DNA from 2 places in the Viridibacillus sp. FSL E2-0187 genome. Region 2 is predicted to be linked to the other one. Evidence: predicted binding sites of a transcription regulator. Region 2 holds the regulator's gene; the other holds the start of a gene.
The links. The regulator NrdR, encoded in region 2, represses ribonucleotide reductase genes. The targets are predictions, from matches to a motif close to AACACNATATATNGTGTT.
Positions count from the first base shown of each region.

Region 1: MHH85_RS04620 (vitamin B12-dependent ribonucleotide reductase) is a predicted target of NrdR. The motif match lies at 2,823-2,840, and genes of this name have one in related genera.

Region 1 covers NZ_JBBOVG010000001.1:957,166-968,295, forward strand. Annotated here, with positions in the region: gene MHH85_RS04605 (ATP-binding protein) at 1-1,257, opposite strand, end outside; gene MHH85_RS04610 (rhodanese-like domain-containing protein) at 1,374-1,754, opposite strand; gene MHH85_RS04615 (lipoate--protein ligase family protein) at 1,859-2,692, shown strand; gene MHH85_RS04620 (vitamin B12-dependent ribonucleotide reductase) at 2,868-5,441, shown strand; gene MHH85_RS04625 (HAD-IA family hydrolase) at 5,806-6,375, shown strand; gene MHH85_RS04630 (hypothetical protein) at 6,447-6,797, shown strand; gene MHH85_RS04635 (DUF3139 domain-containing protein) at 6,825-7,220, opposite strand; gene MHH85_RS04640 (DUF1385 domain-containing protein) at 7,333-8,211, opposite strand; gene MHH85_RS04645 (hypothetical protein) at 8,392-8,841, shown strand; gene aroQ (type II 3-dehydroquinate dehydratase) at 8,869-9,297, shown strand; gene MHH85_RS04655 (M24 family metallopeptidase) at 9,316-10,377, shown strand; gene efp (elongation factor P) at 10,399-10,956, shown strand; gene MHH85_RS04665 (SpoIIIAC/SpoIIIAD family protein) at 11,059-11,130, shown strand, end outside.
Region 2 covers NZ_JBBOVG010000001.1:587,125-598,254, forward strand. Annotated here, with positions in the region: gene polA (DNA polymerase I) at 1-514, shown strand, start outside; gene mutM (bifunctional DNA-formamidopyrimidine glycosylase/DNA-(apurinic or apyrimidinic site) lyase) at 527-1,339, shown strand; gene coaE (dephospho-CoA kinase) at 1,353-1,949, shown strand; gene MHH85_RS02830 (glyceraldehyde-3-phosphate dehydrogenase) at 2,083-3,105, shown strand; gene nrdR (transcriptional regulator NrdR) at 3,350-3,817, shown strand; gene MHH85_RS02840 (replication initiation and membrane attachment family protein) at 3,841-5,268, shown strand; gene dnaI (primosomal protein DnaI) at 5,255-6,199, shown strand; T-box leader at 6,276-6,518, shown strand; gene thrS (threonine--tRNA ligase) at 6,683-8,617, shown strand; gene MHH85_RS02855 (iron-containing alcohol dehydrogenase) at 8,858-10,048, shown strand; gene infC (translation initiation factor IF-3) at 10,416-10,922, shown strand; gene rpmI (50S ribosomal protein L35) at 10,960-11,130, shown strand, end outside.

The sequences.
Region 1 (11,130 bases), 370 kb from region 2:
TATATTTACTTCATTTCTTTCCCATTCATTACGGAATGCCTTTTTACGTTGTTTTTGTAAATCTTTAATGCATTTCTCGTAATCGAGTTTTTTATCATAATGCCAATTTAGAGCGACGGACATATATAATTCATTAAGCTGTGACATAGAAAGTTCTTTTGAAAGTTTAGCAGCATCCATTAGCTCGTCTTCTGTGAATATATGCTGAATATCTAATTTGCGTAAATATGTTGCACGTATTTCAGTTGTAGGATTCATAATCTCATAAGCTCGATCAAATCTTCCTGCACGGTTGATTAATGCAGGGTCGATGCGATCAGGATAATTGGTCGTACCAATTAAAAAAATACCTTCACGTGATTGTGCACCATCGAGTGTATTTAAAAATAAAGAACGTGTATATTCGGGCATAGAGTCAATATCTTCAATAACAAGTATTGCAGGAGCTAAACTTGTTACCATACGGAAGACCTCTTCAATGGATTCACTTGATGTATGCTCAGTAATTTGCCAATAGACAACAGGAGCTGTTACAGAACCTGTAATGGACTTTACAAGCGTAGTCTTTCCGTTTCCTGGTGAGCCATATAATAAGATCCCTCTTTTATAAGGAAGGCCATAATGTTTAAAGAAATTGCCACCTTCTTTAAAAAATTCATCAATTGAACGGAAAATCTCTTGCTTAAGTGAAGGTTCTAAGAATACATCATCTCGAGTGATTTGCTTTCCTTCACCGTAACTTCGCCGTTTAATACCATCATGAACATCAACTAAGTATGTAACGGTTTCCATTAGCATTTGACGTAACTGTTCTTGAACAGCTTCGATAAAATTCATCATTTTTTCCGCACTTGTTGTAAAATAGAAAAACTCTGGCCATTCTGAATCGGAGCGGAATACAGGAATTTGTGTAATAGCTACTTCATAATCAGGGAAGTAGATTAAAGAATTACTAAATGTCTTGATTGATTTTAATTGATTATCTAATTGATCTTCCGAGACAGAATTTAAGACAATACTAGGTAACGCGGCATATATATGACTCAAATTTTCATAGTGGATTAATTCCTTTTCCATCATTTCTAACAAATGATGATGAAATTGTGAATTATTTAGTTCGACAGTCACACCACGAAAATTAGAAGGGTGATATTCATTTAGTTTTTTTGAGATGCGTTCAAAGACCGCGGATACATCGGCGTAGTTAGGGATGTCTTGTCTCAAATCTTCGTGAAAAGTATATAAGAATTTTGGCATTATATTCTCCTTTATGGGCGTTCTTTATTTATAAATAACACATATTTAAATAAGAAAAAAGAGAGCCATTTCTGTTGAAAATAGAAATGACTCTTTTTATTTGCAACGCAATCAAATTATTTCACTTTGATTTTGCCTGTCCAATTTTTGTACCCACCTTGTAATTGGAATACTTGATCGTAGCCTTTTTTCTTTAATAACATAGCAGCACGTGCACTACGTCCTGCATTTTGGCAATACAAGTAAACAGGTTTGTCTGGGCGAATTTCTTTATAGCGTTGACGAAGTTGTGAGGTTGGAACGTTACGAGCACCTAGAATATGACCACCGTCAAATTCTTTTGGCTCACGCACATCTATTAATTGCGCTTTACGATAACCTTCAATAAATTCTTCTTGTGTTAATGTTGTAACTGCTTTTTTGAAACGAAGAGCGTTCACTAAAGCGTATACAATCACCACAAATAAAACAATTGCTAATGTATATAACCAACTCAAATCGTCTTACCCCTTTCTATCTACAGTAATATTATAAAAGAACATGTAGCGATAGTCCAATGAGTTTGTTAAAATAGATAAGTTGATTATAAGGAGGAGACCAAATGAAAACAACATGGTATTTTATTAATTCGGGTCCTTGTAGCCCTGCATTCAATATGGCATTAGATGAAGCACTCCTACATTGGCATAGTAAAGGTTTAATTCCACCAGTAATACGATTTTACGAATGGAATCCAGCAACACTTTCTATTGGTTATTTTCAACGTGCAGAAAAAGATATTGATTTTGAACAATTACATAAATTAAATGTGGGTTTTGTGCGCCGTCCGACTGGCGGTCGTGCAGTCTTACATGAACATGAACTAACATATAGCATCATTGTAAATGAAGACTACCCAGACATGCCTAAAACGGTGACGGAAGCTTATAGAGTATTAAGTGAAGGCTTATTGCTAGGATTCCGAAACTTAGGGTTAGATGCGTATTTTTCTATCCCTGATTCAGAAGAAAAGCGAGCAGATTTAAAAACTCCGAAGAGCGCAGTTTGTTTTGATGCACCAAGTTGGTATGAACTAGTAGTAGAAGGTAAGAAGGTAGCAGGTAGTGCACAAACGCGACAAGAAGGTGTCATTTTACAACATGGAGCGATATTAATCGATCTAGATGATGAAAAATTGATTTCTCTTTTTAAATTTCCTTCGGAAGCTTCAAAAGAGCGTATGCGCAAACATTTACCACAAAAAGCGGTAGCTATTAATCAGTTAGCCCAAAAACCTGTCGATGTTGAAACATGTATATCAGCTTTCCGTAAAGGATTTGAGGACGGATTAGACATAGAACTTGTACCTTACACGTTAACGAAGGAACAAATGGATTTTGTTAATAATTTAGCAAAAACTCGCTATGAAAGTGATGAATGGAATTTTAGAAAATAGTAGTCTTTTTGACTTATTTTAGTTTTGTGAAAATCGAAAAATCGCTTCCAATGTTGTTAAATCAACATTTTGCTCAAAATCACCTTATTTGCTTTTCTTATCAATATATAGTATCGTAATGTCTTGGATAAACACTATATATAGTATTTAAAGCACGATCTAAATAGGGAGGCGAATGATAATGGTACTTGCTTCACAGCATCATAATCAGACGATTAATGTACAACAATTAAATAATGATATTCAACAATTTCCACAAGTTCATGCCATCACAGAGGACATGCATATAACACATAAAGGTGTGTCTCGATTAGTCATGATAGACCGTTATTCTTTTAAAGATACAGAAAAGAAAACGCTAAAAGTAGGGGATTTTGTTGTTTTAACGGTCAAAGCTGACCCTAAATTCCCAGCACGTGGTCTTGGTTATATCGTTTCAATTAATACAGAAAAGAAAACAGCAGAAGTGCTGATTGAAGCAGATTATAGAAGTGCTATTGATGATGATTCTGAACAACAAACAGGAATTGTCACACGTTCTTTAGACGTTATTGAGAAGCCTCTTGAAGTCTTTTACGAACAAATTGCAAAACGTAATGCTACTGGCCTAGCAGCTGTTGAAAAAACAGAAGAGAAACGCCAAGAATGGTATGAAAAATTCTACGAGCAATTAGTGAAGTTAAACTTTATTCCAGCGGGACGTGTTATATACGGAGCAGGCGCAGGAACAGATGTTACTTACTTTAACTGTTACGTAATGCCATTTGTAGCAGACTCTCGTGAAGGCATTAGTGATCACCGTAAACAAGTAATGGAAATTATGAGTCGCGGTGGTGGTGTAGGTACTAATGGTTCTACATTACGTCCACGAAACACGCTTGCTCGTGGTGTAAATGGTAAATCATCAGGTTCTGTTTCATGGTTAGATGATATTGCTAAGCTTACTCATCTTGTTGAACAAGGTGGATCACGTCGTGGTGCACAAATGATTATGTTAGCAGATTGGCACCCAGATATTATTGAATTTATTATTTCAAAAATGCAAAATCCACGTATTTTACGTTTCTTAATCGAAAATACAACGGACGAAACAATCCAACGTCTAGCAAAAGAAAAACTAAAATTCAAACCTTTAACGCAGCAAGAAGAAGCGATGTATCAAGGTATTATTAATTATAAAACGATCCCTGGTGTCGGTGGCTTTAATGAAGCAATTATTCGTGATGCTGAAACGAAATTACGTGACGGCGGAACATACAGCGTGCATAACGCTGAATTCCTAACTGGTGCGAATATTTCTGTAACAATCACAAATGAATTCATGGAAGCTGTAGAAGCTGATGCTGAATTTGACTTACGATTCCCAGCAGTTGAATCATATAATGCTGAAGAAATGAAAATTTATAACGATACATGGCATGAAGTTGGCGATGTTCGTGAATGGGCTGAAATGGGACATGCTGTACGCACTTACCGTAAAGTAAAAGCACGTGAACTTTGGAACTTGATCAATATCTGTGCAACTTACTCAGCAGAACCAGGTATTTTCTTCATCGATAACGCAAACGACATGACAAATGCAAAAGCTTACGGTCAGAAAGTTGTAGCAACAAACCCATGTGGCGAGCAACCACTTGCACCATATTCAGTTTGTAACTTGGCAGCTGTAAACTTAGCGCAATTTGCTCAAAAAGATACGAAAACAGTGGACTTTGAAGCATTAAAAGAAACTGTTCGTGTCGGAGTACGTATGCAAGATAATGTAATCGATGCTACACCATATTTCCTTGAAGACAACAAAGTACAAGCATTAGGCGAACGCCGTGTTGGACTAGGTGTTATGGGAATGGCTGATCTACTTATCTACTGTGAAAAAGAATACGGCTCTGAAGAAGGTAACATCCTTGTTGATGAAATCTTCAAGACGATTGCGACAACAGCTTACGAAGCATCTACTGAACTTGCTAAAGAACGAGGTAGTTTCCCATTCTTAACAGGAGAAACAGAAGCTGAAACATTAGCGCTTCGCAAACGCTTTACTGAAACTGGCTTCATGCAAAAAATGCCTGAGCATATCCGTGAAGCAGTACTTGAAGGCGGTATTCGTAACTCGCACCTACTAACTGTAGCTCCTACAGGTTCTACAGGAACAATGGTTGGCGTTTCTACTGGATTAGAACCATACTTCTCATTTACTTACTACCGCAGTGGTCGTCTTGGTAAATTCATTGAAGTAAAAGCTGATATTGTACAAGAATATTTAGCTGCTAACCCAGATGCAGATGAAGCAAACCTTCCTGAATGGTTTGTAACTGCTATGGAATTAGCTCCTGAAGCACACGCAGATGTACAATGTATTATCCAACGCTGGATTGATAGCTCAATCTCTAAAACAGTAAACGCACCACGTGGTTACACTGTAGATCAAGTTCAAAAAGTGTATGAACGCTTATACAACGGTGGTGCTAAAGGTGGTACGGTTTATGTTGATGGTAGCCGTGATTCACAAGTACTAACTCTAAAAGCAGAAGAAAACGTTATGGATGAGGACACTCTACAAGAAGAACAAGTGACTGAAAAACGTCCAGTTGTTTTAATCGATACAATTCAAGACTTACGTTCAACAAACGTAACAATCGGCTCTGAAGTCGGTAACACATGCCCAGTATGTCGCAAAGGAACAGTCGAAGAACTAGGCGGTTGTAACACATGCACTAACTGTGGTGCACAACTTAAATGTGGTCTTTAAGATACTGACTTCTAGCTACTAACGAGCGCAAAGACGGTTATCAAAAATAAAACCATAACAACAATTAAGGACTCCCCATTCATCAATAGATGAAGAGGGAGTCCTTTTCATTCGAGTCAGGTAAAGTTTTATGAATAGTTCTAGTAATACCATGACAATAAACTACTTAAGATTGTTAAAATAAAGCTGATAATTAGTGAGATTGAGTTTAGAAAAAAGAAGAAAGTAAATACTATTTCTATAGTATTAGAAGAATTTTATACATGAATATTTCCGTGGTAGAATAAAGGCGTTGCTTTATGTGAAATTACAATAACTCTTAAGAGGACATACTAATAAATTTGCAGAAATCAGGAGGGGTAATATGAATATATTATGGGATTTTGATGGTACTTTATTTGATACATATCCAGCGTATACAGAAAATTTATATCAAGTACTGAATGGTACAGTCGTACGCGAAGATATTTATCGTGAATTGAAGATATCTGCAACACATGCATTTAAGCATTTTAAATTATCAGATGAACAAATAAAAGAAGTTAAAAAGCTTAATTTAAAGATACCACCAAGTAGTATAAAGCCGTTTCCTAATGTTGAGAAAATTTTACGATTTGCAAACAAAAATGTAATTATGACACATAAGGAGCGAAAGCCGGTTTTGGATATTCTCCAATACTACGGTTTTGAAAAATATTTCATTGAAATTATCACTGTTGATAATGGCTATCCACGCAAGCCTGATCCGACTTCTTATCAATATTTACATGATAAATATAATTTAGATCTAGCGATCGGAGATAGGGAACTCGATTTAATCCCTGCGAAGAAAATAGGGATGATGGGTTGTATGTATGGGGGAGATTGTGAAGCGGCAGACTTTCAAATAAATGATTATAATGATTTTTTTAAAGAAGTAAAATTAAACAAATAAACGTATTTGTTTATTCCCCACCTATGTGAACATTCATGATAAAATGAAGACAATTTGTTAGGAGTGATCATGTGGGTAATAAAATTGCGGGTATTTTCTTCCCGGCGTTTGCGATGCTAGGTGTTATCGCAATGACTTTGACAGGAGCTTTTGGAAATGACGAAACAAACAAATTCTATTTCCTACTTAGCTTAGTCCTTATTTTTCCTTTAACTTTTTTAGTGCAGGGAATTTCATGTGCTTTAAATAATATTAATCCTTGGATTGCATTAGCAGTTTCTTATATTGCTTTTATCATTATCCTCTTTACTGTATTAAACAGCTCTGCATGGGGATATGGTTTCTATTTTCTTGTGTTTTGGGTAATTGGTTACTTTGGAGCAAAAGGAATTCAAAAGCTTCGTGCTAGTAAAAACAAATAAATCTGTGCAAATTCTGCACAGATTTATTTAGTTACTATAGGCATTTGCACAAACTTCTTCACTATGTTTCGCCTTTTTAAAGGAGCGTATAACTAACGGATTCTCTTTGCAAAATTGAATGATTGCTTTATTTTCTTTATGTAGTCCGTAATAATAAGTAATTTGCGGTTCATCTTTAAATCGTAATTGAAATAGGCCACGATAATAATCTTTGTGTACTACTTGTTTAGGTTCTATGTAACCAGATTCATCGGGAACTAACATATCTTCAGTAATGTCGTTTCCTTCCATATGTTTTTTCATATGATATTGAACTAAAAGCATCGTATAAGGATTGCCGTTTTTAATAATATAAATTAACAAAAAAGATAGACTACTAATAAATATAAAAACAGCAGAAATAACAAAAAGTCTTTTCTTCAATCAAAAGAACCTCCTTTATTAAAATATACCAATTAAATCCATTTGTGTAAAATGTCATTTTTTCAACAAAAGAAAAACGTAGGAGAGCTCACTGAGCCCTTCTACGTTTCTATTAGTTTAATGTGATATTTTTAGGGTCTTTCTCGATTTCTAATAATTTATTAAATGAAGCGATAGCGACTTCTACTTGATCGTCTTTGGGTTCTTTTGTTGTAAGTAATTGAAGCCATAAACCAGGATAACCTAAGTAGCGCAGTACTGGTATATTCCGACAAGCATTAGTCCATTGTAATACTTCAAAAGCCACTCCAAGTACAACTGGGATTAATAAGATTCGATCGACAATACGTAGCCAGAACGGATCTGTTGGTACTAGGAAGTAGATGAACATACCTACGATAACTGTAAATAACATAAAACTACTACCACATCTGTAGTGTAAACGTGATTGCGCTTGTACATTTTCTACTGTTAAAGGGAGACCGTTTTCATAACAGTTTATGACCTTATGTTCAGAGCCGTGGTACTGGAAAACACGTTTAATAAGTGGAGTCAGTGATACAAAATAAATATAACCGAGTAGTAATACTAGTTTGAAACCACTCTCTAACAAAATTTGTGCGGCTTTTCCAGGAAACCATGTATGGAAAAGTTGTGCCAAGAATACAGGAATCAATGTGAAAATAAATTTACCGAAAAGGAATGAGAGTACGCCAATTGCAGCAACTCCTAAAATCATTTGGAGTTTCGAGCCCTCTTCAGCAGATTCTTCGACTTCTTCGCCTGGATTGACATCATAGCGATCACCTGCAAATTGCAAATGCTTGGAGCCGTTTGCAGCTGATTCAATAATAGCAACTATCCCTCTAATAAATGGAATCTTCTTCAGCCTTTGAAGCGCTGGCTTTTTTTCTTTTTTAACATAGAAATACTCTATTGAGTCATCATTACGGCGAATAGCGGATACAGTATGTTCTTTACCGCCCATCATTACGCCCTCAATCAAAGCTTGTCCCCCGTAAATAGGAGTCTGAGGTTGATCCTTCACTTGTCCACCGCTCTCTTTTTGTATATTCAACTGTTCTTATTGTACTAAAAATTATAAAAAAGCTCTAGGAAAAGAATAGCTTTTGAAAATGAGGCAATGCTTGTAAAAAAGGAGTGTTGTGTTTTGAAAATTCATGTCTTGTTTTGGACATCCATTGTAAGTGCAGTGTCATTTACTGTTTGTCTACGATTGCTACAACTATTTTCAATCATTCATTGGAGTCCAATCGGTTGGTCTAAGCATTGGCATCTGTTTAGTGGACATACGCCATTATTTAAATGGACCACATTAGCGGTTATGATGTTCGTTTTAGCCATAGTAATTTACTTTCTAAGTGAACTTTGTATTGCTATTCGCGCAGATATAGCGGCGATGGCATTGAGTATTATTCTGCTGTTTGTATTACAGTGGTGGATGTTTGGTACGGTAGAGTTAAAAAAAGTATCAATCCCAATCTTCGTCATAATTGCTATGCACTTGCGTTTTATAGTAGAAACTGCAATGTTCCATAAAAAAGCAGAAAGTTTAGACACCCGAAGTAAAATGCCTTATAATACTGATGTGGTAAAATAAATTCATCAAAATGGGAGGGGGAGAGATATGAAGTACTTATGTTTAAATGGGCCTAATTTAAATCGATTAGGTAAGAGGGAGCCAGGAATATATGGTTCGGAAACTCTTCAAGATATAGATAAAGCCCTTCAAAAGCTAGCAGGTGAGTTTGGTGCCACAATTGAGTTAAAGCAGTCTAATCATGAAGGCCAGTTGATCGACTGGATTCATGACGCTGAAGACGATGAAATTGCTGGCATTGTCTTTAATCCAGGTGCATATACACATACAAGTGTTGCGATACGTGATGCTATCGCTTCTGTAAATGTACCTGTCATAGAGGTACATATCTCGAATATACATAAACGTGAAGAATTCCGACATCACTCTTATTTAGCACCAGAGTGTTTAGGACAAATTTCTGGATTAGGGACTAAGGGATACCAACTTGCATTACGCATGTTTTTAGAACAATAATAGGGGGAATTGATTATTATGGAAAAACTAAAAAAATTAAGAGCAGCATTACAAGAACAAGGGCTCGATGGAATACTTATTACAAATGATTATAATCGTCGTTATATGACTGATTTTACTGGAACATCAGGGGTAGCTATTGTTTCACAAAATGATGCAGTTTTTATTACAGATTTCCGTTACACTGAACAAGCTGAGAAACAAGTACAAAATTATCGAATTGTACAACACCAAGCTACAATCATTGAAGAAATTGCTACTCAAGTACAAGAGATGGGTATTAAAACATTAGGATTTGAGAAAGAAGACGTTAGTTATAGCACTTTTGAAGTATATTCGAAACATCTAAAAACCGATTTAGTAGGGGTTTCAGGTTTAGTAGAAAAAATCCGCTTGATTAAGACTGAGCAAGAGATTAATATAATAAAGGTCGCTTGTGAAATAGCGGATGCGGCATTCGAGCATATACTAACATTTATTAAAGCTGGCAAAACAGAATTAGAAGTATCAAATGAATTGGAATTCTTCATGCGAAAACAAGGAGCAACATCATCTTCTTTTGATACAATTGTTGCATCAGGTGTACGCTCGGCATTGCCACATGGCGTTGCAACTGATAAAATAATAGAAAATGGTGATTTTGTCACTTTAGATTTTGGTGCGCTCTATAATGGCTATATCTCTGATACAACACGTACAGTTGCAGTTGGAGAGCCTTCAGATCAATTGAAGGAAATTTACAACATTGTATTAAATGCTGAATTACTTGGATTAGAGCAGTTTAAACCAGGTATGACAGGTATTGAAGCTGATGCAGTAACACGTGATTATATTAAAGCACATGGATATGGTGAGGCATTTGGCCATTCAACAGGTCATGGAATTGGTTTAGAAGTACATGAAGGTCCTGGATTATCGTTCCGTTCACCTACTGTATTAGAACCAGGTATGGTCGTGACATGTGAACCGGGTATTTATCTACCAGGTATCGGTGGTGTCCGTATTGAGGACGATACATTAATCACAGAGACAGGTAATGAAAAACTAACTCATTCCACAAAAGAACTAATCATTTTATAAAGTAATATTGGAGGAACATTCATGATTTCAGTAAACGATTTTCGTACAGGCCTAACAATCGTAGTAGACGGTGGACTTTTCCGTGTACTTGATTTCCAACACGTAAAACCAGGTAAAGGGGCAGCTTTTGTACGATCAAAACTTCGTAACCTACGTAACGGTTCAGTAATGGAAAAAACTTTCCGTGCAGGTGAAAAAGTAGAAAAAGCTCAAATTGACAATAACAAAATGCAATATCTATATGCTTCAGGTGATAATCATGTGTTCATGAACACTGAAACTTATGACCAAATTGAAATAAATGAAAGTCAACTTAAAGACGAATTGAAATTCTTATTAGAAAACATGGAAGTTTCAATTATGTCTTACGAAGGAGAAATCCTTGGTGTTGATCTTCCAAATACAGTTGTTCTAGAAGTAGTTGATACTGAACCAGGTATTAAAGGTGATACGGCTTCAGGCGGCTCTAAACCAGCAACACTTCAAACTGGATTAGTTGTACAAGTACCATTCTTTGTTAATGTTGGTGACAAATTAGTTATTAACACTGAAGAAGGCACTTACGTTTCTCGTGGATAATTAATTCATTCTTTATAAACGACCCCTATAGCTTATGCTATAGGGGTCGTTTTTTTAAAAATCCGATGTTTGTATGATTGGAAATCATAACTCACTCTAACATTGCATAGATTAGATTATACAAGAGGAGGGGCAGCTACGGAACTTCAAGACATTCTACGCATCGCCGGTATT
Region 2 (11,130 bases):
AGCAGTTAACTTTGGAATTGTTTATGGAATTAGTGATTACGGTCTATCTCAAAACTTAGATATTACACGTAAAGAAGCCGCAGATTTTATTGAACGTTATTTTGCTAGCTTCCCGGGTGTACAAGACTATATGAAAACTATCGTGGAAGAAGCGAAGGAAAAAGGATATGTGACAACTATTTTAAATCGTCGTCGCTATTTGCCAGACCTGAAAAGTTCAAACTTCAATTTACGTAGTTTTGCTGAGCGTACTGCTATGAATACGCCAATTCAAGGTAGTGCAGCCGATATTATAAAAAAAGCAATGATAGATATGGCAATGGCGTTAAAAGAGCAAAATTTACAAACAAAAATGCTTCTCCAAGTGCACGATGAGTTAATTTTCGAAGCACCAAAAGAGGAAATTCCTATTCTTGAAAAATTAGTTCCAGAAGTAATGGGGAAAGCATTCGAACTCAATGTACCACTTAGAGCCGATTTTGCATTTGGTCCAACTTGGTATGATACAAAATAAAGGAGTGATCGCATGCCGGAATTACCAGAAGTAGAAGGTGTGGTGCGTTCATTACAACCGGTCGTTACAGGTAAAACGATTTATCATGTGACGATTTCAGAGGTTATTAAACAAGCGATTGAAGGAATGACTATTAAAAGCATTGAACGTCGCTCTAAATATATATTTTTCCACTTGGAGAAAGAAGGGAACCCATATTTGCTCGTCAACCATTTAGGGATGACGGGCGCATGGTTCCATGTATCGCAACTTAGTGATATTACAGAAGAGAAATTTCTAAAGCATGCGCATATATTAATCCAATTTGATGATCACAACTGGCTTGTCTATTCGGATATTCGCCGTTTTGGTGAAATGCGCTTTTTACATGAGCTAGAAGAGCATCCACCACTTCTTGAAATGGCTCCTGAACCTTTTTCAGATGAAGCGCTATCTCATTTTCTTGAGAAAGTAAATCTAACGAAGTATGCAAATAAGGCGGTTAAAGAAGTCATTATGGATGGACATGTGATTGCAGGTTGCGGGAATATATATGCAACAGAAGCGCTGTTTAAAATGAATATTCATCCTGCACGTAAATTGTCACGAATCAGTAAGGAACGTAAAATTGAACTTTTTAAGACAATTGTTCATATTTTGCAAGAAAGTATTGATGTTGGTGGTTCGACCATTTCGGATTACCGAAATATTAATGGTGAAGCGGGTAGTATGCAACATCGATTGAAAATGTATGGGAAAAAGACTTGTCCGACTTGTAATGGTGATACTAAACAAAAGATAATTGGTGGCAGAAACTCAGTTTATTGCCCAAATTGCCAACATTAAAGGTGTGATATAGATGATTATTGGATTAACTGGAAGTATTGCGAGTGGTAAAAGTACAGTAGCAGAAATGTTAAAAGAGTTAAATTTGCCTATTATTGATGCTGATTTAGTAGCGCGTGTTGTAGTTGAACCTGGAACAGAAACGCTAAAACAAATAGTGGAAGCATTTGGCGAAGAAGTGCTGCTGGATGATGGTACACTTAATCGTCCTAAACTAGGGGATATTATCTTCCATGAACCTGCAGCACGTAAAACGTTAAATGATATTATTCATCCGGCTATTCGCCAAGAAATGCTTCGTCAACGTGATGAGTTACTAGAAAATGGTGCAAAAGATATTGTAATGGATATCCCATTATTATTTGAAAGTCGCCTTCAACATTTCGTTGAGAAGATTTTAGTTGTATCTGTCACAGAAGAAACACAATTAAAGCGTTTAATGGAACGAAATAATTTATCTGAAAAAGATGCTAAGGCCAGAATTAGTTCTCAACTTCCGTTATCAGAAAAGGAAAAAGGTGCTGATGCAGTAATATATAATAATAAATCGCTCGAATCAACGAGAGAGCAATTGCATAAAATATTAATTAAGTGGAATGTACTTAAATAATGCATTTTAGAAAAATCAGAATTCACTAACTTTTAAATGTTCATCATAATAGGTTTTACTTTCTCTAAAATGTGTTATACTAATTTTCGAATTAATAAAATAAGTATAACGCAATTACAGGAGGATATTATTCATGACAGTTTCTATTGCTATTAACGGATTTGGCCGTATTGGCCGCATGGTGTTCCGTCAAGCGATACTTCAAGATGATTTAAATATTGTTGCAATTAATGCTAGTTACCCGGCTGAAACGTTAGCACATTTGATTAAGTATGACACAAATCACGGAAGATTTGATGGGGATGTTCAATTTGAAGAAAAAGCCCTAATCATAAATGGTAAACGTGTCGAACTTATTAGTGAACGTGATCCTTTGAACTTACCTTGGAAAGAAATGAATGTTGATATCGTTATCGAAGCAACAGGTAAATTCAATGCTCGTGAAAAAGCAGCATTGCATCTAGAAGCAGGAGCTAAAAAAGTTATTTTAACAGCACCTGGGAAAAATGAAGATGTAACAATTGTAATGGGTGTTAATGACGAAAAATTAGACCTTACAAAACATGATGTAATATCAAACGCAAGTTGTACTACAAACTGTCTTGCGCCAGTTGCAAAAGTATTAAATGATACTTTTGGCATCGACAACGGTTTAATGACAACTGTGCATTCATATACAAATGATCAAAAAAATATTGATAACCCACATAAAGACTTACGTCGTGCTCGTGCTTGTGCGGCTTCAATTATCCCTACTTCTACAGGAGCTGCCAAAGCTCTAACCCTAGTATTACCAGAACTAGAAGGCAAGTTACATGGTATGGCACTTCGTGTTCCAACACCAAATGTTTCATTAGTAGATTTAGTGGTAGATTTAAACAAAGATGTTACGGTTGAAGAAGTGAATGAAGCGTTCAAAGCTGCATCAGTTGGTTCACTAAAAGGAATCTTAGACTTCACAATGGAACCATTGGTATCAGTAGATTTTAATACAAACCCAGCATCAGCTACAATCGATGGCCTAACTACAATGGTAATCGGTAGTCGTAAAGTGAAGGTGCTTGCTTGGTACGATAACGAGTGGGGTTATTCAACACGTGTCGTAGATTTAACGAAAAAAGTTGCAGCTGCTCTTATGGCTTCTGTAAACGCTTAATTTTAATATAATATGGCCCTTTCTAGTAGTGTACTAGAAAGGGTTTTTTAGTTTAAGAATAGAAAAAAACATCAAGTAACTGTGAACATATGTCTGTTTTTTCTGTTAGTATCGACCTTATATTGGCTGAAAACAGTATTTTTATCATACATCTGAGAATTTCCACTGCATTTTTTCGATTTTTTAAAGCATTATTTGATATAATAGATAAACTAAAATGTTTTGCAATCAGGAGAGAAAAAATATGAAATGTCCAGCATGTCAGTTTAATGGAACAAAGGTAATTGATTCAAGACCAGTAGATGACAATAAAGCAATCCGTAGACGCCGAGAATGTGAATCGTGTGCATATCGTTTTACTACGTTTGAAAAAGTAGAAGAAATGCCGTTGATCGTCGTGAAAAAAGACGGCTCACGTGAGGAATTTAGCCGTGAAAAAGTTTTGCGAGGTCTTATCCGAGCGTGTGAAAAGCGTCCAGTAGCCCTTAATCAATTAGAGGAATTAGTATTTGCTATAGAACAAGATCTACGTAGAATCGGTAACTCAGAAGTGAAAACAGAAGATGTCGGGGAAATGATTATGGATCGACTTGCGAAAATTGACGAAGTATCTTATGTAAGGTTTGCTTCTGTATATCGTCAATTTAAAGATATCAATGTCTTTATTGATGAATTAAAAGAATTAATAGAAAGACAATCCGATGACAAATAAATGCGATATGGAGGACGGTGATCGTGGTGCATTTATATAAAGAACTACAGCCCGTTGATCGATTGTCCATTCGAATGCCATTTCCCGTATCTAGTTACGATCGCCAGCTTATTACGTTGCTATACCAGCCGTTAATAGGTGCTGAACCCATTAGCTTGTACTTTATGCTTTGGGCTGAAGGGGAAAGTACGACTGAAGCTGAATTATCACATTACCATTTAATGAACTCACTTGATATGCCGATCGCAAAGATTTTCGAGTCGCGCATCGCATTAGAAGCTATTGGTTTAATGCGTACTTGGCGTAAAGATTCCGAGGATGTACGCTCATTTATGTACGACGTGATGCCTCCTTTAGAAGCATCAGCTTTTTTTAATGATCCCTTATTATCCATGTTTTTATTTAGCAAAATTGGTGAACAAGCCTATAGACAATTGCGCCAACGATTCGTTCAGAAGGGTCCATCAAATGATGGCTATCAGGAAGTGTCAAGAACATTTACAGATGTTTATCGTCCTGTGCAGCATCATTTACCATCCTTTGAGAATGAGCAGACAGTAAAGGAAAAAGAGAAACCTAAAGAACTACCATTTAACTACGAGGATTTCGACTTTTCTTTACTTAGAGCTGGATTGTCAGAACAACTTGTACCATCTTCAGCTCTTACTGCTGAAGCGAATGCAACAATTGCAAAGTTAGCTTTTTTATATCATTTAACACCGTTAGATATGCAAAAAGTTGTTATGCTTGCGCTAGATGATCATATGACTTTAACGGAGTCAAGATTAAAGAAATCGGCAGCTGATTATTACAAATTGACTGTTTCAACAGAACCACCTGCTATGCAACAAGCGTTCCAAACAGCAGTTAATGAAGCAGAGAAAAAGAATACAAAAGAACAAGCTTTGCAGACGAAGGAAGAGTTATTGATTCATTACCTAGAAACAACTGCTCCAATTGATGTCTTGCGTGATATCGCAGATGGGAAAGAACCAATTCCTGCAGACATTCAGCTTGCTCAAAATCTTGTCCTGCAATATCAAATGCCAATTGGTGTTGTAAATGCATTACTTCAGTATGTTCTTTTACGTACCGACATGAAGCTAACTAAAAACTATGTCGAAAAGATTGCCTCACATTGGATTCGAAAAGGTGTGAAAACGACGAAAGAAGCAATGGACTTAGCGCGTAAAGAGCATAAGCAGTATATGGAATGGAAAACAGCTGAGCAAAAACCTGCAACGAAAAAACGCTACAGCGGTGGGCGAGAAGAAAAAGTACCTGACTGGTTTAAGAAAAATAAAGAAAAGAAACCTCAGAATGAAGATACTGTAACAGAAACTTCAAAAGAAGTAGTTAAGAATGAGACTGATTTTGAAGAAGAAAGACGTAAAATTCTAGAAAAACTAGGAATAGAAGAAGGGCAGGTGGATTCACATGGAACCGATTAATAATCAACTTAGAAAAGTGATGGATTCACAAACTTTTCAAGAACGATACGAGCAAATGAAGCGAGAAATTCTTGAAAATAAAGGTGTCCAGCAATTTCTAGCTGACAATGATCAAGAAGTAAATAAAGATATGGTAGACCGTGGTCTCGTTAAACTATATGAATATACAGGTCAACAACATGATTGTGATTCATGCCCATCCGTTGTGAAATGTCAAAATGCATTAAAGGGATTTATCCCGAAGTTGACTATTATCCGCGAATCAATAGAAGTTGAGTATACACCGTGCCAACAAAAACGCATGGATGATGAGCGTCGTAAAGCGGCCTCTATGATTTCGAGTATGCATATGCCAAAAGACGTGTTAAGAGCAACAATCAAAGATTTAATGATTGATGACCATTCACGTGTAAATATCGCCAATAGAGCAGCAGATTTCGTTCGTGAATTTAAAGAAACGGGTGAACTTCCTCAAAAAGGTTTTTATTTATACGGTGAATTTGGTGTCGGTAAATCTTTTGTATTAGGGGCTATTGCCAATGAATTGGCGACTTTACAAATCAAATCGGTTGTAGTATTTGTTCCTGAATTTTTACGTGAAATGAAAGGTTCAATCCAAGATCAATCTTTACAAGAGAAAATCGATTTTGTGAAAAAGGCACCTGTGTTAATGCTAGATGATTTAGGAGCAGAAACGTTGTCGAGTTGGACACGTGACGAAATTTTAGGAACGATCTTTCATTATCGAATGGCTGAGCAATTGCCGACATTTATCACATCGAATCTTGGTTATGATGAATTAGAAGACCATTTAGCTTATAACCAAAAAGGTGATCGTGATATGTTAAAAGCTTCACGAATTATGGAGCGTATTAAAGCAGTGACGACGCCAATTCGAATGAGTGGGCAAAACCGAAGAGATCAGAAATAGTTACATCTTTTTGAAGGACTTTTTTTCCTACTTGATTTTAAACTTAATCGAGCGTATACTTTCAGTCATAATATAAAAAAATGCTTTGAAAAGGACAACAATTTTTTGTACGACTTTTAGAGAGAGAAGCCTAGGCTGGAAGCTTCTTAGTACGGCAAATCATTTACCCCCTTGGAGCAGCGACAGTGAATGTACTAGTAATTGTCGACGGTAACGGCCCGTTAGCCGATCGAGAGCTTCGTCTATACCTGCATTCTTTTAAGTGCGGGCAGTAGAAGGAAGAAGGGTGGAACCACGAGAATACAGCCTCGTCCCTTTTGGGATGGGGCTTTTTTGCGTTTTTATCTAAATGCTGAAGTGGCCTGTTTTAAGGAAAGCAGTCTAAATACGCCACGTCTTGTGGCAACGACTACGAATCCTGCAACATGCGGACCTATACCTCTCGTAAGGCTAAAATAAATAAAATTAAAAGGAGATTACAAAATGGCAGACATGATTAATTTAAAATTCCCAGATGGCGCAGTAAAGGAATTTGCAAAAGGTACAACAACTGAAGAAATTGCACAATCAATTAGCCCGGGACTTCGTAAAAAAGCAATCGTTGGTAAATTCAACGGACATTTAGTAGATTTAACAACACCTTTAGAAGAAGACGGTGACATTGCAATCGTAACACCTTCTGATGCTGAGGCATTAGAAGTAATGCGTCACTCTACAGCCCACCTTTTAGCGCAAGCTGTTAAGCGTTTGTTCCCAGGTGTAAAACTTGGAGTAGGTCCAGTAATTGAAGGTGGTTTCTACTACGATATCGACTCACCAGAACCAATTACTGCAGATGATCTTCCGAAAATAGAAAAAGAAATGAAGAAAATCGTTTCTGAAAACATCGTCATCACTCGCCAAGACATTTCACGTGCTGAAGCAATCGAACGCTTCACTGCAATTGATGATGAATATAAATTAGAGCTTATCGAAGCTATTCCTGCAGATGAGCAAGTGTCAATCTATGAACAAGGCGATTTCTTTGACCTTTGCCGAGGTGTACACGTACCATCTACAGGTAAAATTAAAGAATTTAAATTGTTATCAATCGCTGGTGCATACTGGAGAGGTAACTCAGATAACAAAATGCTACAACGTATTTACGGAACAGCCTTCTTTACAAAAGATGATTTAAAAGCGCATCTTCAGATGTTAGAAGAAGCAAAAGAGCGTGATCACCGTAAAATTGGTAAAGAACTTGAATTATTCACATCATCTCAAAAAGTCGGTCAAGGCTTACCATTATGGTTGCCAAACGGTGCAACAATCCGTCGCACAATTGAACGTTATATCGTAGACAAAGAAATATCACTTGGTTACAAACATGTATACACTCCGGTTTTAGGTTCTAAAGAACTTTATGAAACTTCAGGTCACTGGGCACACTATCAAGATGATATGTTCCCACCAATGGAAGTGGATAACGAAACATTTGTTTTACGCCCAATGAACTGTCCACACCATATGATGGTTTACAAATCGTCAATGCACTCTTACCGTAACCTACCATTACGTATCGCTGAACTTGGTACAATGCACCGTTACGAAATGTCTGGTGCTGTATCAGGACTTCAACGTGTCCGTGGTATGACTCTAAATGATGCGCATATTTTCGTTCGACCAGATCAAATTAAAGAAGAATTTAAACGCGTAGTAGAATTAGTACTTGGTGTTTATAAAGACTTCGATTTAAATGATTACTCATTCCGTCTGTCATACCGTGACCCAGCTGATACTGAAAAATACTTCGATGATGATGCAATGTGGGAAAAAGCACAAGGCATGCTAAAAGAAGCAATGGATGAGCTAGGCCTAGACTACTTCGAAGCAGAAGGCGAAGCAGCATTTTATGGTCCAAAACTTGATGTACAAGTAAAAACTGCAATTGGTAAAGAAGAGACTTTATCAACAGTTCAACTTGACTTCTTATTACCAGAACGCTTCGACCTAAGCTATGTTGGTGAAGATGGTAAACCACATCGTCCAGTTGTTATCCACCGTGGTGTTGTATCAACAATGGAACGTTTTGTTGCTTTCTTAATTGAAGAATATAAAGGTGCATTCCCAACTTGGTTAGCGCCAGTACAAGTAGAAATCATCCCTGTATCAAACGAAGTTCACTTTGACTATGCAAAACAAGTAGAAGAAAAACTTCAAGCAGCAGGCTTCCGTGTTGAAATGGATGATCGTGAAGAAAAACTTGGCTACAAAATCCGTGAAGCACAAATGAAGAAAATTCCTTACATGCTTGTATTAGGTGATAAAGAACTAGAAGCAGGTAGTGTAAACGTACGTCGCTATGGCTCTCAAGATTCAGAAAGCATTGCGATTGAAGATTTCTTAGCGAATTTAAAAGCTGACGTTTCTTTTGAATAAGTAATATCTAAAAAGGTGACTGGACATTAATGTCCAGTCACCTTTTTGTATGCTCTTAATCCTACGAAATATCATCTGCTATTTTCTGATAAAACCTTTGCTTTGGGTTACGTTATTTCCTCTTTTAAATACAAAATATGTCAAAATTAGAAGTTGAGAATACTTGATGTATAGATGATACTAGAAAAGTAGTTATTGCAAGTAATTACAAACCATTTGAGTCTGAGGAGGAATTTATCCATGGGTGTACAAAGCGAATTTAATATGCCGTCTATTAATTTATTTGGAGCTGGGACAATTCAAGAAGTAGGTAGTCGTTTAAAGGGCTACAACGTAAAAAAAGCACTTCTTGTAACTGATGAAGGATTACACAAATTAGGTTTATCCGAAACATTAGCAACAATTATTCGTGACGCTGGTGTGGATGTAGCAATTTTCCCTAAAGTCGTACCAAACCCAACGGATATTAATGTAGCAGAAGGATTGGAAGTATACCAAAACGAACGCTGTGATGCGATTGTGTCATTAGGTGGCGGAAGTGCACATGATGCGGCTAAAGGCATTGGTATTGTAGCAACTAATGGTGGTAAAATTTCGGATTATGAAGGTGTTAATTTATCAAGTAACCCTTTACCAACATTTATTGCTGTTAATACAACTGCTGGAACGGCAAGCGAAATGACGAAGTTCACCATTATTACTGACACTACAAGAAAAGTGAAAATGGCGATTGTCGATAAGCATGTTACTGCACTGGCATCGATTAATGATCCCGAGTTAATGGTTGGTATGCCTCCACAATTAACTGCGGCTACTGGTCTTGATGCACTAACACATGCGATTGAATCCTTTGTATCAACTTCAGCTACACCAATTACAGATGCATGTGCAGTGAAGACGATGCAGTTAGTAGTAGAATATTTACCACGTGCTGTAGCAAACGGTGAAGACATGGAAGCTCGTGAACAAATGGTTTATGCACAATTTTTAGCAGGTATGGCATTTAACAATGGCTTACTTGGCTATGTTCACGCGATTGCACACCAATTCGGAGGTTTCTATGATCTACCGCACGGTGTTTGTAATGCGATTTTACTGCCACATGTATGTCGTTTCAACCTAGTGGCAAAAGTAGACCGTTTTGCGGAAATTGCTAAACACTTAGGAGAAAACGTAGAAGGCTTAAGCCAACGTGATGCAGCAGATCTTGCTATTGCTGCGATTGAGCGTTTATCAAAAGACTTAGGTATTCCAGCTGGTTTTGCGGAACTTGGTGCGAAGGATGAGGACATCGAAACATTAGCAAAAAATGCAATGTTAGATGTTTGCGCCGCATCGAATCCACGTAAACCAACATTAGACCAAGTCCAAGAAATTATTCGTAATGCATGCAAATTCCCAGTTAAAGAACAGGTTTTAGTGAATAGTTAATATGAGTTAATTTAAAGTATTTACGCTAATTTAAGCGTAAATACTTTTTCTTTTGAAAAACGTCGAGTAAAATCATTGACATTAGCGAATAGACATGATAAATTTAGAAAGGTTAATGAATACAAAGTTTGTGGTTGAAGAAGAGGCTGCCCGCTTCTCACCTGTTTGACTCATCAGATGATGTTTACAGGTTACATGATAGAACGGATCACGCATTTAGGCGTGTACATATATCGGCGGGCGGACATTTCGACTATGTCCGCTCGTTTTTTTGTGGACATCGAAATATTCGTACCGGTCATCGGGCAACTAGCCCAAACCATGTATTCGCGACACTATTTGGAGGTGGATTGTTATTAGCAAAGACATGTATGTAAACGAAGGTATTCGCGCACGTGAACTTCGTGTTATCGATCATAACGGTGATCAGCTAGGAGTTAAGACACGTAACGAAGCTTTGGAGATTGCCGAACGCGCCAATCTGGATCTTGTCCTTGTGGCTCCTCAGGCCAAACCGCCAGTCGCTCGTATTATGGACCATGGTAAATTTAAATTCGAGCAACAAAAGAAAGATCGTGAAGTACGTAAGAATCAAAAAGTTATCGTGATGAAAGAGGTTCGTTTGAGCCCAACTATTGATGAACACGATTTCCAAACGAAACTACGTAACGCGATCAAGTTCCTTGAAAAAGGAGACAAAGTTAAAGCATCTATTCGATTCAAAGGTCGTGCAATTACGCACAAAGAAATTGGCCAACGTGTATTAGATCGCTTTGCTGTGGCTTGTGCTGAAGTATCTACGATTGAATCAAAACCGAAGATGGAAGGCCGTAGCATGTTCTTAGTTTTACAACCAAAGAACGAAAAAGAGTAATTTTATAGTTACACGAACAGTTTAGGAGGAATTCGACATGCCAAAAATGAAAACTCACCGTGGTGCTGCGAAACGTTTTAAAAGAACGGGTACTGGTAAATTAAAACGTGACCGCGCATTTGGTAGCCACTTATTCGCGAACAAATCAACTAAAGCGAAACGTCACCTACGTAAAGGTCAATTAGTTTCTTCAGGAGACTACAAACGT